2 regions of the Bacillus spongiae genome follow, and region 2 is predicted to be linked to the other one. Evidence: riboswitches for the same ligand, from Rfam matches in the RefSeq annotation. Region 2 holds a riboswitch; the other holds the start of a gene.

Region 1 (3,419 bases), on a different contig from region 2:
TTTAGCGGAAGATTTAACTCAAGAAGTCTACATTCGAGTGCTTAAATCACATCAGCAATTTCAAGGGAAATCTTCAGAGAAAACATGGCTTTTTTCAATTACAAAAAATGTTGCCATCGATTATTTTCGTAAACAAAAGGGCTGGAGAAATAAAATAGCTGAGAAATTCGATTGGGGTCGTTCGCAACTTAAAGATACTCAGCGTATGCCTGAAGAAATTGTTCAACAAAATGAAGAGATACAATTGATGTACGAATGTTTAAATCAATGTACGGTTGATCAACGAATGGTTGTTATTATGCGATATTTGCAGGAACTATCCATTTCAGAAACAGCTGAAGCATTGGATTGGACGGAAAGTAAAGTGAAAACAACTCAACATAGAGCATTAAAGGTATTACAAAAATCGATGAATGAACGTGTGCAGGAGGAGGGAATATACCATGAGCAAACAACCTTTCGAAGAACACAAAGTTAAAGAGTTACTTCGTGAAATGCCAAAAGTGAAAGATGCGCGCTCAAAGGAAGACATATACTTATCCGTTCAAAAGGAGATAACGAAGAAGGGACGTGGAATAAAGGGGAAAGTAGTTCCTTCCTTGGCTATTGTAGCTGCAGTCATACTACTATCGGTCGTATCTACTCGTTTATTATATAACCCTGTTCATAATAAAGACGACGTGAATCGTGAGTTTACGTTAGATAAATCAATAGCGGAGGATAATGTTGTAACGGAACCTAAGACTGAGATGGGGGCTAATCATAGCGCAATGAATAACGAGGAAGGCATAATGGAGCCCAAAAAGTCTTCTGTTAAAAATGCTGTATATGAAAAGGATGTTCAATCTCATACAGCCCAATCGTTTGGCGTAGAAACAGATCATGGTATTGTTGTCCCAATTACGATTCTTTCTGAAAAAGATGAGGAGAACAATTGGTTTGAAAATTACTTAAAACTAGAAAAAATGATTCCTGAACATGAATGGGGATTTCAAGATCAATTTCCCATAAATGCAAAGCTTTCATATGATGATAAGCAGCAAAAGCTTCTCTACACGTTTCCTTCTAAAGAAGTAGTTGAAAAGATAGGGAGAAGTTCAGATTCAGAAACCAATTTCTTTCGCAGTCTAGAATATACATTTAGTGGAAGAGTGAAAGAAATTGAATTTAAGGTCAGCGACGGAACGGTTCCTCAGCTCCCGAACTACGGAACGATAAATTCTTTTGAAATAACAGAACAAACGAAGAGAGGATATTTTTTATACGAGGTGAAGAATACCGGAAAGCAATTATATGTTCCTTCCTCTTCTTCTTTTGAGAATATATCAGATGCGTTTTTGGCAATGGCAGAAAAACAAAATAGTTCTATTAATCCGATCATTCCAGAAGAACAAGCGATTTTAGTGAAGAATGAAAAAGGGATACTAGAAGTTGGGTTTCAACCATCGATATCTCTAGATGAGATAGAGGAGAGGGCATTACAACATTTGATTGAAGGCATTTTATTGACAGCGAAAAGCTTTGGCTATCAACAGGTTCAGTTTGATAATTTGAACTTTACTAACTGGAATGGATGGGATTTTTCGAACCCGGTAGAGGTACCTTATAGCGCTAATAAATTTGTCTTTTCTCCATCATGATGATAATTATTTATCGTGTACATCGTTATAGGCTAGGCGAACATGAAGGTCGTCTATCATGTACTTGCTCATTAATCACTATGGCGTACGAAAGCTATTGACAAAAATAGTTGGGTAAGCTTTATACTCTTGATAATGTCCCATTCACTAGTACGTCTATACAGATTGAATGGGACTTGCAATGAAGGTAGAATGAATTCTCTCGAATTCAAAACTTTTTTCTTCACAAGAACTAATTTATCCTGTATAATCGGTAATGTAAAAAAATATAGATTCGTCTTCGGGGCAGGGTGAAATTCCCGACCGGCGGTAAGGAGAATTGTTCTCTAAGCCCGTGAGCCTATCTTTCGGTAGGCTGATTTGGTGAAAATCCAAAGCCGACAGTAAAGTCTGGATGGGAGAAGATGAAGGTATGTCAGCGTTCAAATGACATTTGTCAGGACGTTTATTTGGATGTGCCTGTTTTCTCCCTCAAGTAAACATACTTGAGGGTTTAATTATGTCATCCAATTGGCACTACCTTTCTTCTGACGTTAGATGAATCGTCAAGAGGAGAGAGGACAACATGAAAAAATTTAATGTAAGAACGTATGTCAGTATTGGGATGTTAAGCGGATTAGCTTTTGTGCTAATGATATTGAAGTTTCCGCTTCCAGCGTTTCCCACAATGTTGAAGGTAGACTTTAGTGATGTACCAGCTTTAATTGCAATGATTATTTTTGGACCGTTAGCAGGAATACTGGTTGAGTTATTCAAAAATATCTTGGATTACTTCTTATCAGGTTCTGAAACGGGAGTACCGGTTGGACATATTGCGAATTTTATGGCAGGAATATTATTTATTTTACCTGTATACTATATCTACAATAAATTTAAAACGAAAAAAGGAATGACGTTAGGTCTCGTTGTCGGGTCGGTCTTTATGGCTATCATGATGAGCGTGCTAAATTATTTTGTTTTTTTACCGGCATACTCATTTTTCTTAAACCTAGAAGCAATGAGCTCTGAAGCAACACGCGAACTTATCGTGAAAGGGATTTTACCTTTTAATGTCATTAAAGGGTTTCTCATTAGTATCGTATTTATGTTAATGTTTGTCCGTTTACGTTCTTGGATTGACAAACAGACTCAATATAGAGGAGTATAAAAAAACGAGTGCTGAAATTTCAGCACTCGTTTTTTTTATGAAAATTCGTAATGAATACGAATGACTATTCAAATTTTAATGCGTCTCCGTCAAATGACTCCTCAGCAATTTTAATTGAGTCAGTTGGGCAGCCTTCAAACGCATCGACCATATCTTCTTCTAGTTCCTCTGGTACTTCAACTGTTCCAGTGTTGTCATCCAACGTAACAAAGGCTATACCTTCATCATCATAATCATAAATGTCTGGAGCAGCTGCACCACAAGCTCCACATGCAATGCATGTATCTTTATCCACTATTGTGTATTTTGCCACACGAAACCCTCCTAAGTGAAATGTAATTTATTAACAAATATACTTTTTTCTCTATGTGAAAAAATGTATAAACTTTGTCTTAATAATTATTCTAAAGGTGATTGATCAAATTTTCAATAAAAAGATACTGAATATATAAAAAGAACGTAAGCGATTTTTCATTGCTTATAAATAAGATTCCCCTATTTATTCGAAAAGAAAACAACCGATAGATGGGTACTTCATGGTAAAATATATACAGAACATGACAGAGGGAGGAGTAGATTTGACATATTTAGACGCCATTATTCTACATTGTCTAAAGCAAATAAATGGAGAA
Region 2 (3,419 bases):
AAGTTCATTCCCTCCTATTCAGCAAAGCCGTGCTTTTGTAAAAAAGATAAGTCCATTGATGAAGTAGACTCTTCCACACCCCTACTTCTAGACATTAAGCGATTCATATATTTAACGACCATATCACATTCAATATTGACCTCATCGCCAATTTGTTTTCTAGTTAAAATCGTGTCTTGCTGAGTTTGTGGTATAAGGGAAATAGAAAATGAATTTTCATCATCTAGAACAGAAAAGATTGTTAAGGAAGTCCCATCAATGGCTATGGACCCCTTTTCCATCATAAATGACATATACTTCTTATCTGCTAGTCTCATTTTCATATAAACAGCGTTCTCTCTATATTCTTTCGTTTCAACAATCCCCACTGTATCAACATGACCTGAGACAAAATGTCCACCAAACCGTCCATTTGCTCGCATCGCTCTTTCTAGATTCACATTTGTCCCTTTTGTTAAACTCTTTAATGAAGTAGCATGGTACGTTTCTGGCATAACATCAGCAATAAAGTTAGATGAAGTAAAGCTAGTCACCGTTAAACACACACCGTTGACCGCAATGCTATCACCAATTTTTATATCTTCAAGAACTTTACGACAATTCACTATTACTTCTAAAGATTCCCTTTTCGCCCTTATGTTTTGAATGACGCCAATTTCTTCAATTAAACCTGTAAACATATTACACCTCTGCGTATAATGGCTTTGCTATTATTTTTAAATCACTACCTAATTTCTCAATTTTTTCATATTCTACTTTTAGTCCGTCATCAATAGACTTGACTCCTTGTCCTCCAAATACACTTAAGCTATTTTGTCCACCAATCAAGGTTGGAGCAACATACATAATAAGTTGTTGGAAGGCTTTTTGAGCAAAGAAGGCTCCATGAATTTCAGCGCCACCTTCTACTAAAATTGAAGTAATCTTTCGTTTTCCTAATTCATTTAATACAAATGGAATGGTAACCTTTTCTGCTTTACACCTGACAACCTTCACGTCATGGCGCAATAAGTCTTTTTCTTTCGTTTCGGATGCATTTTTCCCGCAAAACACAATAGTCTGGCATCCATCAACCTGTACAATATTACTTGAAAGTGGTATTTGTAGATGGGTATCTAATACAATTCGAATAGGGTGATTACCTGATTGGGGCAGTCGCGTTGTAAGATGGGGGTTATCGTTTAAAATGGTTCCGATGCCTACTAGTATGCCGTCATGCCAATGACGATACTGATGTGCATCTTCCCTTGCTTTTTCTGATGTGATCCATTTGCTGTCACCAGTAGCTGTCGCTATCTTTCCGTCTAACGTTACAGCTGCTTTTAACGTTACAAAAGGGGTATCTGTTTGAATATAATGAAAAAAGGCTTGATTCAGCTCTCTTGCCTCATTCTCCAAAATACCCGTACGTACATCAATTCCAGCTTCCTTTAACTTTGTGACACTTTTTCCAGCTACAAGCGGATTGGGATCTAATGTCGCAATAAACACTCTGTTTATCTTTTTTGAAATAATTAAATCGACACACGGAGGAGTTCTACCTGTATGAAAACACGGTTCTAATGTCACGTAAAGATCCGCATTTTCAGCTTCCTCGCCTGCTTGTTCTAGAGCAAATACTTCAGCATGTGCATGACCTGCTTGTAAATGAACACCTGTTCCTATTACTCTTCCGTTTTTCACTACAATAGCACCGACTGTTGGATTCGGTGAGGTCTGCCCTTTTGCTGACATTGCAAGTGATATCGCTGTTTTCATATAGTATTCGTGCATTTTTCAGCTCCTTTCAAAACATTACTAAAAAACAACCCCGAGTGATAGTTCACTCGGGGGCTTTGGCATGACTAAATAAGCATAAAAAACATAAATTTTTTATGCGCGATTCCTTCTCCCATCCAGACTTTCACTGTCGGCTTTGGAGTTTCACCAAATCCACCGCCAAAGGCGGGTCACGGACTAAGAGCATTTGCTCATCACCGCCGGTTGGGAATTTCACCCTGCCCCGAAGGAATTCTATTCGATTATTGGTTATCAGAAATGTACTTTTCTTTTTCTAAAAAAGTATGCTTTAAAGAAAGTTAAGTATGTAGGGCTGGGTACAGACTCTCTTTAAACGTAGTCTGAAGTTGTTTATCACCCACGTTTAACCTATATCCTGACCCAAAACCTACCATTCCTGATACCTGAATAGTATCATTTCATGATAAAAAGAGCAAGATTTAAATCCTGCTCTTTTTAACCAGATAATGTATACTCCCTACTACTAATTGAAATGAAAGATTATTTAAAAATACTAATTTATTACGCTCTATAAACCTATTATTTATCGCTCGTTTCACTTTCTATTTTCGATAATGACTTGGCTAAGTAACCAAATGTATGTTGTCTATCACACACTTTCTCGACACGTTGCTTCCATGAAAATAATTGATTTGGTTTAATCAATATTTCAAGTAATTTCTCAAAGACTTCTGTTTCTTTATAAAGGCTCTCAATGTGGAAATATTGTCGAATCATATCCCTACTCGCTAACGCAAAATTATAATCTTGAAAAAATATGGGGTATTCAATATAAAACATTTCACTTGCTGGATGAAAAGTGTCACCTTGATAGCCAAAAACATCTTCATAACATTTGTTCGCTAGCTCTTGGAAATTCTGTTCAGGATTCAGATACATTTTATATTCAACTAAACTATGGTAATAATTCATTTTCACCATTAGTAAATTCATTAATTGATTTGCACCTTCTATTTGAGCATAATCTTCCTCTTGAAGTTTAAAGTTATTTTTTAGAAACTCTTTATCATACGAGATGGTTTGGAATAATTCAGCAATACTCTCAGCTGCTATGCTTGAGTGAAATCGATAGAGCTCTGGAAATTGATACGAACTATAGTAACCGTCGATGGCATGCCCCATCTCATGTATTCCAGTAACGAATGCTGAAAATGAATCTCGTTTTCCGACAACTACTTTGATTTCTTCTGGGTTAATATTTGTACAAAAACCACCATATGGAATTTCAAGGCTCTGTATTGTCACGGGAATTTGCTCTATCGAAATGTCTAAACTATTTAAAACATCCTTAAGAACGTCATACATACGTTCTGCTGTAAATTCTTCACTTTGAATTTGATGAAAATTAAAGGCTGTAAAATAAAGATCATAATATTGTAAAGCTTCCCATCCAAATTTTTCTTTTATGCGATGATTCCAAGACGACGAAGAGCTTCTTGTATTCTTTAAAAACTCGTTCATTTCTGATAAATACATCTCATAATCAATTTCCTTTAAGCTACATCTAAATTCATAATAATGGTTAAACCCTAAGTCCCGGGCCAATTTATTACGCATGACAATTAACGTTCTAAATAACTCCTCATTTCTTTCACCAATTTCTTTAGACTTTGATAGCA

Evidence for each region. Region 2 has a riboswitch for FMN ahead of ribD (bifunctional diaminohydroxyphosphoribosylaminopyrimidine deaminase/5-amino-6-(5-phosphoribosylamino)uracil reductase RibD). Riboswitches for the same ligand answer to the same signal wherever they lie in the genome.
Region 1: another riboswitch for FMN. It lies ahead of WAK64_RS08760 (ECF transporter S component); the one in region 2 lies ahead of ribD (bifunctional diaminohydroxyphosphoribosylaminopyrimidine deaminase/5-amino-6-(5-phosphoribosylamino)uracil reductase RibD).

What each region holds. Positions count from the first base shown of each region.
Region 1 is NZ_JBBAXC010000006.1:50,791-54,209, forward strand. Features, by position in the region: gene sigX (RNA polymerase sigma factor SigX) at 1-478, shown strand, start outside; gene WAK64_RS08755 (hypothetical protein) at 444-1,640, shown strand; FMN riboswitch at 1,913-2,050, shown strand; gene WAK64_RS08760 (ECF transporter S component) at 2,206-2,787, shown strand; gene WAK64_RS08765 (ferredoxin) at 2,852-3,100, opposite strand; gene WAK64_RS08770 (YpbB family protein) at 3,366-3,419, shown strand, end outside.
Region 2 is NZ_JBBAXC010000015.1:29,535-32,953, reverse strand. Features, by position in the region: gene WAK64_RS16690 (bifunctional 3,4-dihydroxy-2-butanone-4-phosphate synthase/GTP cyclohydrolase II) at 1-2, opposite strand, end outside; gene ribE (riboflavin synthase) at 15-680, opposite strand; gene ribD (bifunctional diaminohydroxyphosphoribosylaminopyrimidine deaminase/5-amino-6-(5-phosphoribosylamino)uracil reductase RibD) at 682-1,773, opposite strand; FMN riboswitch at 1,880-2,014, opposite strand; gene WAK64_RS16675 (gluzincin family metallopeptidase) at 2,320-3,419, opposite strand, start outside.